Regions from separate parts of the Bacillus sp. D48C genome, predicted to be linked through region 1. Evidence: predicted binding sites of a transcription regulator. Region 1 holds the regulator's gene; the other holds the start of a gene.
The links. Region 1 encodes Rex, which represses fermentation and respiration genes when NADH is low (regulators of the CRP and FNR family bind a similar motif). Its sites were predicted from a motif close to TTGTGAAATATTTCACAA; they were not measured.

Region 2: a site for Rex is predicted at 1,875-1,892, ahead of ACLBXA_RS10940 (DUF1641 domain-containing protein). Genes of this name have one in related genera too.

What each region holds. Positions count from the first base shown of each region.
Region 1 is NZ_JBKFAQ010000024.1:6,883-12,564, forward strand. Features, by position in the region: gene groL (chaperonin GroEL) at 1-1,150, opposite strand, end outside; gene groES (co-chaperone GroES) at 1,190-1,474, opposite strand; gene ACLBXA_RS28950 (CPBP family intramembrane glutamic endopeptidase) at 1,866-2,615, shown strand; gene ACLBXA_RS28955 (YdiK family protein) at 2,612-2,803, shown strand; gene ACLBXA_RS28960 (redox-sensing transcriptional repressor Rex) at 2,833-3,462, opposite strand; gene ACLBXA_RS28965 (ABC-F family ATP-binding cassette domain-containing protein) at 3,650-5,584, shown strand.
Region 2 is NZ_JBKFAQ010000003.1:417,491-423,172, reverse strand. Features, by position in the region: gene ACLBXA_RS10950 (MFS transporter) at 1-810, opposite strand, end outside; gene ACLBXA_RS10945 (winged helix-turn-helix transcriptional regulator) at 1,184-1,528, shown strand; gene ACLBXA_RS10940 (DUF1641 domain-containing protein) at 1,962-2,402, shown strand; gene ACLBXA_RS10935 (NAD(P)/FAD-dependent oxidoreductase) at 2,447-3,625, shown strand; gene tyrS (tyrosine--tRNA ligase) at 3,968-5,230, opposite strand; T-box leader at 5,287-5,502, opposite strand; gene murB (UDP-N-acetylmuramate dehydrogenase) at 5,600-5,682, opposite strand, start outside.

The DNA of each region.
Region 1 (5,682 bases):
CAGTTGCTGCACCTACTTTAATTACCGCTACGCCACCTGCTAGTTTAGCAAGACGCTCTTGTAATTTTTCACGATCGAATTCAGAAGTTGTTTCTTCTAATTGCGCACGGATTTGACCGATACGAGCTGCGATTTGCTCTGTATTTCCAATACCTTCAACTACAGTTGTGTTTTCTTTTGTAACAACAACTTTACCAGCGCGTCCTAAAGATTCAACTGTAGCAGATTTTAAGTCACGACCTAATTCTTCAGTGATTACTTCGCCACCAGTTAAGATTGCGATATCTTCTAGCATTGCTTTACGACGGTCACCAAATCCAGGAGCTTTAACAGCTACTACGTTGAATGTACCACGAAGTTTGTTCACTACTAATGTAGCTAAAGCTTCGCCTTCTACATCTTCAGCAATGATAAGAAGTGGTTTACCTTGTTGTACCACTTGCTCTAATACTGGTAAGATTTCTTGGATGTTAGAAATCTTTTTGTCAGTAATTAAGATGTATGGGTTATCAAGAACTGCTTCCATTTTGTCAGAATCAGTAATCATGTAAGGAGATGCATATCCACGATCAAATTGCATACCTTCTACTACGTCTAATTCTGTTGTGAATCCTTTAGACTCTTCTAAAGTAATAACGCCATCGTTACCAACGCGCTCCATTGCTTCAGCGATTAATTGACCTACTTCTTCGTCAGCTGCAGAAATAGCAGCTACTTGCGCGATAGAAGATTTGCCTTCGATTGGTTTAGAAATCGTTTTTAATTCTTCAATTGCAGCAGTAACAGCTTTTTCGATACCTTTACGAAGACCCATTGGGTTAGCACCAGCTGTTACGTTTTTAAGACCTTCACGAATCATAGCTTGCGCTAATACAGTTGCAGTTGTTGTTCCGTCACCAGCTACATCATTTGTTTTGCTAGCAACTTCTGCTACTAATTTCGCACCCATGTTTTCGAATGCATCTTCTAATTCGATTTCTTTTGCGATTGTTACACCATCATTTGTAATAAGTGGTGAACCGAATTTTTTCTCAAGTACAACGTTACGACCTTTTGGTCCAAGCGTTACTTTTACTGCGTTTGCAAGAGTGTCGACACCGCGAAGCATCGAACGACGTGCTTCTTCACTAAATTTAATATCTTTTGCCATAATAATTGACCCCCTTGGATTTTTTTAAGATTTATATAATTAACCGATAACTGCTAAAATGTCACTTTCACGTAAAATCAAGTAGTCTGTACCTTCATATTTCACTTCAGTACCTGCATATTTTGAGAAGATGATAAGATCACCTGCTGCTACCTCTAAAGCAACACGCTCACCATTTTCAAGCACTCGACCAGTACCTACTGCAACAACTTTACCCTCTTGTGGTTTTTCTTTTGCAGTGTCTGGTAATACAATACCACTTGCTGTTTTTTCTTCTGCTTGAACAAGCTCAATTACAACGCGATCACCTAATGGCTTTAGCATGAACAATAACCTCCTCATTTTGTTATGTAAATTTTATTTATTAGCACTCAAGTCACCCGAGTGCTAACACACTTATAATAATAAATAATCTCAATTTCTTTTGCAAGTAAAAAAATCATAATTTTTTCGCAAATTACTATATAAACTTTCTATATAGAATACTGCCTCTACTATATGAATCGTTGTTTCCCCTACTCGTATGTTACAATATGAAAGACACCCTAAGTTGTTTTCGCTAAACGTACAACTTTTTCCTGTCTCCTACTTTAATTTAAAATACGTATTTACAAAAAAATCATAATTCGAATGAAAGTTTATATCGTAGATAACATATTTACATGTTATCCTACCTCATCTCATACACTAGAGTTAGAAAGGATGGTTAAACCATTTGAAGAAACAATACTGGTGGATTATCGTTACATACATTTTAATGCAATTATCTGGCGCTGTTGGATTACCACTTCTCCTAAAAACAGGACTCTATGATAATAGAGGATTTACCATTGAGGAAAAAGGACAAATCATAATGGGACACTGGGCAATTATTAGCTTCTTTGTTGCATTATGTATCGTACTTTGGTTACTTAGAACAGATATTCGCGACAGACATTTAGATGCAACGCGCTCTTCTGTTCCAGCTACAATTGGGTGGATTTTCATCGGATTATTCTTAGCTTTCTTTTCACAAATAGTTGCCGGTATGATCGAGATGCAGCTACTAGGAATTAAACAAGGTTCAGAAAATACAATGAAACTGATGGAAATTGCACGAACTACTCCTTGGTTCCTTATTGTTGTATCTATAATCGGACCTATCTTAGAAGAAATCGTATTTAGAAAAATTCTATTCGGTGCACTTTATAAGAAGTTCAACTTCTTTATTGCAGCTATCATTAGTTCACTTGTATTCGCAGCAATTCATTTTGATTTTACTCACTTATTGGTATACACTGCTATGGGGCTCGTATTCGCCTTCTTATATGTGAAGACGAAGCGCATTATCGTTCCTATTGCAGCTCATGTTGCGATGAATACATTAGTCGCTATTGGGCAAATTTTTATGAGCAATGAGCAAATTCAAGAAATGATTAAAGAAGCTGAAAAAATGCAAGGATTTATCGGAGGATTTTTTGTATGAGAAACTCACCATTGTTCATGGCTGCACTATACTTCCTTCTTGGATGTATCTTTACACGCTTCGCCATTACGAACGTGACAGATACAATCTGGAATGTGTGGACAATACTATTTGCAGTTATGGCAACAATTGATTTTAATTTGGCACTTCGCCTTATATTAGTTAAATTCACAAAGAAGAAACAATAATAAAACGCAGAGGTCGCTTCCTCTGCGTTTTATTGTGGATAGTTTTTCAAAAAGTAAACTAATGTTTGTAACTCTACAGCTAAATCAATATGATGAATTCTAATATTCTCTGATACGTTTAATCGTGCTGGTGTGAAATTCAAAATACCGTGCACGCTCGTTTCAGCTAATCTATCTGCTACAGCTTGTGCTACTGTAGCCGGTACTGTTAATATTGCCACTTGTATATCATTTGATAATCTCTCTTCTAATTCATCTAAATGATATACAGGAATGCCCCCGATTTCTGTTCCAACTTTCTCTTCACTAACATCAAATGCCATTTCAATTTTTGTATTATTGTTTTTCGTGAAATTATAATGTAAGAAAGCGGTCCCTAAATTACCTACTCCAATAAGTGCTACACGCGTTATATCATCTTGATCAAGTGTTTCGCGGAAAAATGATAATAAATAATTTACGTTATATCCATATCCCTTTTTCCCTAATGCTCCAAAATACGAAAAATCTCTTCGTATTGTTGCGGAATCTACTTTTACCGCTTCACTCAATTCGGCCGATGAAACACGCTGCTTACCAGAAAGAGATAAGTTTTGGATAAATCGATAGTATAGAGGCAATCTTTTAGCAGTGGCTTGTGGAATCTTTTGCTGATCCATATGACCTCTCCTCTCTTCCTATCTTTATTCATATACTTTAATCAAATACAGAAGTTTAGCACTCATTAAATTCCTTGTATAATAAAGAGAAGAAGTATTCTCTCTTTATTTTAAACTATACACTATTTTTAGTATGATTGAGAAATATAAACATGGCAAAGTTAAGAAATTATTTGAGGTGAGAACATTGATTTTATTACAAGTAAATGGACTTTCGAAATTATACGGTGCAGAAACAATTCTTGCAAACATAAAATTGGAAGTACAAACAAAAGATCGTATCGCATTAGTTGGAAGGAATGGAGCTGGAAAATCTACATTATTAAAAATTATCGCTGGTGAGTTATCACATGATGGTGGCGAAATTATAAAACCGAAAGATGTCTCAATCGGGTATTTAGCTCAAAATACTGGCCTAGAAACGTCTTTAACAATTTGGGATGAAATGCTAACCGTCTTTACCCACTTACAGCAAATGGAGACAAAACTTCGAAAGCTTGAGCAAGAAATGGGAAAAGAAGAAAACTTTTCAAACGAAGCTATATATGAAAGATTGTTAGCTGATTATGACCAATTGCAACTCAATTATAAAGATCAAGGTGGATATCAATACGAAGCGGATATTCGCTCCATTTTAAGCGGCCTTGGCTTCCCAGTTGAAACACACCAGACGACGATCTCTACTTTAAGTGGCGGGCAAAAAACAAGATTAGCTCTCGGGAAATTATTATTAACAAAACCAGACTTACTTATTTTGGACGAGCCTACAAACCATTTAGACATTGAAACATTAACATGGCTTGAGCAATATTTACAAGGTTATCCTGGCGCAATATTAATCGTTTCCCATGACCGTTATTTCTTAGACAAACTCGTTACACAAGTATATGAAATTTCGAATAAAGAAAGCAGACGATTTGTTGGTAACTACAGTAAATATTTAGACTTAAAATCAGCATTATATGATCAAGAAATGAAACGTTACGAAAAACAACAAGATGAAATCGCAAAACTTGAGGACTTCGTTCAAAAGAATATAGCTCGCGCTTCTACAACGAAACGTGCTCAAAGTCGCCGTAAACAACTAGACAGAATGGAATTATTAACGAGACCATTAGGGGATTCTAAGTCAGCATCATTCCACTTCGATATTGAAAAGCAAAGTGGAAATGATGTTTTACAAGTAAAAGATGCAACCATCGGCTATGAGGAGGACCCTATAATTGAACACGTAACTATGCGCTTAACTCGCGGAGATAGTGTTGCCTTAGTTGGTCCAAACGGAATTGGGAAATCCACATTATTAAAATCTATTGTGAATAAGTTACCACTATTAAATGGTAATGTTTCTTTCGGATCAAATGTATCTGTTGGCTATTATGACCAAGAACAAGCAAATTTAACATCTTCTAAACGGGTTTTAAATGAACTATGGGATGAATATCCACTGCAACCTGAAAAAGAAATCCGTACTATACTCGGGAATTTTTTATTCACAGGAGATGATGTACTGAAACCAGTATCTTCCCTTAGTGGTGGACAAAAAGCTCGATTAGCTCTTGCGAAACTTATGATGCAAAAGTCAAATTTATTAATTCTGGATGAGCCTACGAACCACCTTGATTTAAATAGTAAAGAGATTTTAGAGAATGCTTTAATTGATTATCCAGGGACTCTTCTATTTGTCTCACATGACCGCTACTTTATTAACCGTGTAACAACGACTGTGGTTGAGTTATCAACAGAAGGCGCACAGGAATATTTAGGGGATTACGATTACTATGTGGAGAAGAAAAATGAAATGATTGAACGTGCAGCATTTGAACAACAAGAACAGCAAGAAAATCAGGCACCTGTTCAAAAAACTGTAGCTCAAGAAAAATTAAATTATCTCGAAGGAAAAGAGCGTAAACAATTAGAACGTCAACGCACTCGAAAAATTGAAGAGCTAGAACAAAATATCGTAAACTTAGAAGAAGAAATTGCTACGTTAGAAGATCAACTTTGCTTACCAGAAATATATGCAGATTATGAAAAAGCTAGTGAAATTACAACTAAAAAACAAACGCTACAAGAACAGCTTGAAACTTGTATGGCAGAGTGGGAAGAGCTGCATGTATAAGAGTATTTAAATAAGGAAGATGTCTCATCAGTCATGATTTTTGACTATGCGACATCTTTTTTCTTTAAGTACATAAATAATTTTTTGGATATATCAAT
Region 2 (5,682 bases), on a different contig from region 1:
CATGTAAAATAACGCTCGAATCGGATTATAATTTGATAATTTTCCGCCGACCATATTCCCAATCGCAATTGCAATTCCGTATACTAACAAAATAATTGTAACGGTACTTGCTTTAAATCCTGTTACTTCTTGTAATAACGGAGATAAATACGTAAATGTTACGAATGTTCCCCCGTATCCTAATGCAGTAATGATAAATACAAGTAATAGTCTTCCGTTCGTAATCAACTTAAATTGATCGTGAAATGATACAGACGTACCCTTTTTTAAGTTAGAAGGAATTAGCATACTGTTGGCGATTAAAGCAACGACTCCAATTGCCACAATAACCATAAACGATGCTCTCCAGCCAAATTGTTGACCGATAAATGTTCCAATTGGTACACCTGTAATAGTCGCAACAGTTAAACCAGTAAACATAAATGCTATTGCACTTGCACGTTTATTCTCAGGTACAAGCGCAGCCGCAATTGTAGATCCAATTGACATAAAAACCCCATGCGCAAACGCAGATACAACCCTCGCGATAAGTAGCACAGTAAAACTTGTTGCTACTGCCGCAATACCATTGCCAATAATGAAAATAATCATAATCCACATTAACAACGTCTTTCGCGACATACTAGCTGTTAATGACGTCAATACTGGAGCACCAAACGCTACTCCTAATGCATATAAAGAAACGGTTAAACCAGCTGTTGTAACCGAAACATTTAAATCTTTCGAAATAGATGGTAGTAAACCGACACTAATAAACTCGGTCGTACCAATCCCAAATGCACTAATTGCTAGTGCTAATAAAGCAAACATACTTCTTCGATTCGTCTGAACTTCTGAAGATGGTACTGTATATAAACTCAATTGAATTCCTCCTTATTACAAGAAATCCAATCATAATAGTGTGATAAAAAGGCCCTTTTATCTTCTAAAAAATATATTTTATACTTACAAATGCTATTATGAATGGTTTCATTCCTTTTTTGAAGAACGCACTTTAAAGTACGATAGGCACTAAAAAGTAACATAGTCACTTTTTGGTACCGTACTACTCACTTGCTTCTCACATGTGCTATTATGAAACATATTTAACATGATAAAAAGTACGTACTTTAAAGTGCTATAGGTACTAAAAAGTAACATTTGTATTATTAAGCTTACTTTACTCATAAAAGGAGGGTTTCATATGAAGAAATACAATATTCCTGTAGAGGCGACTTTAGAGGTTATCGGTGGAAAATGGAAGGTTGTTATCCTTTGTCATCTAACGAAAGGCACAAAAAGAACGAGTGAACTAAAACGTTTAATGCCTGGTATTACACAAAAAATGTTAACTCAGCAATTACGCGAATTAGAGGACGACGGGGTCATTCAAAGAAAAGTCTACAACCAAGTCCCGCCAAAAGTAGAATACTCCCTTACTGATTACGGTTGGTCTTTAGAATCAATTCTTGACTCTCTTTGTACTTGGGGCGAATGTCATCTTGAAAAAGAAGGTAATACATCGATGCTAATTGCAGAAGGTGAATAATAGAAAAAAAGGAAAAAACGAACATGAATTTGTTCGTTTTTTCCTTTTTTTCTATATATATATGTACATTTCTAACTAAAACAAAATATTTTATACGCTTTCATACCTTGTCAGCACTAGGTTATACACTCAATATCAAATAATTAGGAATCATTTTTATGTTAACATAGGTGCATATAGTATATAATATAGGATATATATTATATACACTTTCCGGTAGCGGAGCTTTTCCATTATGCGGACAAGCCATGTATCGGACAGTTCATAAACAATAGGTAAGAAAATGTGGTTTTAGATTTATGTCAGCTTGTTTGCTGCCATAGATTTAAAGGCATTTTATTGTGTTTTGTGAAACTTTGCATAAAGTTTCGTAAACGTTTACTATCTTACTTATAAAAAATAAGAGTATTGCTATCGTAAAGGAGAATTGGAGATGCCAGAAACTATGACTCAAACAAAGCCAGAACAAGAAACTGTACAAATTTCTGCTAGCCAAGGACAACTTGATGTACTTGATCAGTTGTTAAAACCTGAGGTACAAGAATCATTAACAACACTAGTAGAACAGCTTCCAAAATTAACTGAGCTTGTTAACATTTTAACTAAGTCTTATGACTTCGCTCAAACTGTTGCTACTGATGAAGTATTAAAAAGCGACACTGTTGGTGCAATTACAGAGCTTGTAGAACCTGTAAAAGATACAGTGAAAAGCATGGCTGCAACTGCAATCGAAGCGAAAGATCGTGCTGACGAAAGTACTGAAGTTATCGGCCTATTCGGTCTATTAAAATTACTAAAAGATCCACAAGCACAAAAAATGTTCCGCTTTGTGAACGCATATCTTCAAATTAGTGCAGAACGTAACAATAAATAATTTAACTTATAACAACAATTAGTAAAGACGGGGGATATCATACTATGTCAAAACAAATTGTCATCTTAGGCGCTGGTTATGGCGGTCTTCTTGCCGCTTTAAACGTACGTAAATATTACAGCAAATCAGAAGCACAAGTTACAGTGATTAACCAATACCCAACACACCAAATCATCACTGAACTACACCGCCTTGCAGCTGGTAACGTTGCTGAGCAAGCAATTGCAATGCCACTTACAAAGCTTTTCAAAGGCAAAGATATCGATCTTAAAATCGCAACAGTTGAGTCATTCTCTGTTGATAGCAAAGAAATCAAACTAGCTGGCGGCACTACTTTATCTTACGATGCACTTGTAGTTGCTTTAGGAAGTAAAACTGCTTACTTCGGTATTCCAGGACTAGAAGAAAACAGCATGGTATTAAAATCTGCTGCTGATGCAAACAAAATCTACAAACACGTTGAAGACCGTATTCGTGAATACGCGAAAACGAAAAACGAAGCTGATGCTACAATCGTAATCGGTGGTGGCGGATTAACTGGCGTTGAGCTAGTTGGTGAGCTTGCTGACATTATGCCTAAACTTGCAAAAAGCCACGGCGTAAATCCAAAAGAAGTTAAACTTCTTCTTGTTGAAGCAGGTCCAAAAATCCTTCCAGTATTACCAGACCACTTAATCGAACGTGCAACTACTAGCCTAGAAGCACGCGGTGTTACATTCTTAACAGGTCTTCCTGTAACAAACGTTGCTGGCAATGAGATCGACTTAAAAGACGGTCAAAAACTTGTTGCTAACACATTCGTTTGGACAGGTGGCGTACAAGGTAATCCATTAATCGGTGAATCAGGTCTTGAAGTTAACCGTGGTCGTGCAACAGTTGATGCATACCTACAATCTACTTCTCACAAAGACGTATTCGTTGCTGGAGACAGCGCTGTTGTCTTCTCTCCAGACGGTCGTCCATACCCACCAACTGCACAAATCGCTTGGCAAATGGGTGAGTTAATTGGATACAACTTATACGCAGCACTAGAAGGCAAAGCATTCGAAGAGTTCGCACCTGTAAACTCTGGAACACTTGCTAGTCTAGGACGTAAAGATGCGGTTGCTACAATTGGAGCAAGCAATACTCCACTTAAAGGCTTACCAGCATCATTAATGAAAGAAGCAAGTAACGTTCGTTACTTATCACATATTAAAGGTCTATTCAGCTTAGCTTACTAATCTGAATATAAGCCCGAATCATGCCCAGCATGGTTCGGGCTATTTTTATCCCGCATTAACGGGCAGTAAAACCTCCACCTTAAAATCCAGTGAATGCAGGGATGAAGTCGGAAGATTAACTGCCCGTAAAAGCCCGATTGGTTCAACTAATAATCAGTGGGGAGGAACAATCCCCCCACTGATTAAAGTTTCACTTTATCCGTAATTTTCTCTAACTTATATATTCGGCAGAAGAATAATATAACCCTTTTAATTATCTAAATTTACTGATTATTTTATGTCCAAATTGTGTATATGAAAGGGGTGGAAGTATTCTTCCTACTCCCACCCCTTTCACACAAACTATTCGCCTAACTTCACAAGGCTGTAGTTCTTCTTCCCTTTACGAATAATAATAAATCTTCCATCAAATGAATTTTCTACAGTAACATCCGTACCCACATCTGTTACTTTCTCACCATTCATAGAAATCGCACCATTATTAATGTCCTCGCGTGCTTGTCGTCTGGATGGTTCAATTCCTAAATCAACTAGCCACTCTACAATATTTTTTGTCTCTTTTGAAGAATGGAATGTTGGCATTTCTTTAAAACCTTGTTCAATTTCATCAGCTGTTAACGATTTAATATCTCCGCTAAATAACGCTGCTGTAATTTTCTCAGCTTGTAATAACGCCTCTTCTCCATGAACGAATTTCGTCATTTCTTCCGCTAGCACTTTTTGCGCTTCACGTTTATGAGGCTCGACTTCTACCTTCGCTGCTAATTCATCAATACGCTCTTTCTTTAAGAACGTAAAGTATTTCAAGTATTTAATTACGTCACGGTCATCTGTATTTACCCAGAACTGGTAAAATTCAAACGGTGTCGTTTTTTCAGGATCAAGCCAAACTGCACCACCTGCTGATTTACCAAACTTCGTACCGTCCGATTTTAATAATAACGGAATCGTTAATCCGAATACTTTAGCCTCATGACCTTCTAACTTACGAATTAAATCTAAACCACTCGTAATATTTCCCCATTGGTCACTACCACCAATTTGAAGTTGAACATCCTCTTTCGTGTATAAATGGTGAAAATCCATCGCTTGCAAAATTTGATATGTGAATTCTGTGAAAGAAATACCTGTATCTAAGCGGCTTGCTACAATATCCTTCGCTAACATGCTATTGATGCTAAAGTTTTTCCCGTAATCACGTAAAAACTCAATAATATTTATTTCATGTGTCCAATCATAGTTATTTACCATCTTCACTTCGCTATTTCCACCAAAATCAAATAGCTTTTTCATTTGTGCTGTTAACGCATCTACATTATGCTGAACCACTTCTAACGTTTGAAGTTGACGCTCTGATTGTCGTCCACTCGGATCACCAATTGTTCCTGTTGCCCCGCCAATTAAAATAACAGGATGATGGCCAGCTAATTGGAATCTCTTCATCATCATAAACGGAATCAAATGTCCGATATGCATACTATCACCAGTTGGATCAACTCCGCAGTATAGTGAAATCTTTTTCTCTTCTACTAGCTTACGTAAGCCTTCTTCGTCAGTCTGCTGATTAACGGCGCCGCGCCATTCTAATTCATCAATAATATTCATCTTTTGTCATCCCCTTTATTTTTTAAAAACAAAAAAGCCCCTATGTCTACGATAGACATAGGGACGATTATTCACCGTGTTACCACCCAGTTTGCATAAATAGCATAGCTACTCATACCACTCTTAGCAATAATATCGATTGCTAGTCCGCTTAGCATTACCTAAGATACTCCAGAGTGTAATTCGCAAGTTTGTTTGTGCTAGGTTCCAGCAACCCCTAGCTCTCTCGTTAACAGTGACAAACTGCTACTGGGCTCTTTCAACGTATGTTATTTGTTAAATTATTAGCCATTATATTGAATTGAAAACAAATTGTCAACAATACCCAAATATTATTTTAAAATAATCCATATCTTCATACGTATTTCGTTATTCCTTATCTTCTCCAATAATCCTTACTTCTCGCTCTAACTTCACGCCAAATTTCTCTTCAACTGTCTTTTGTACGAAGT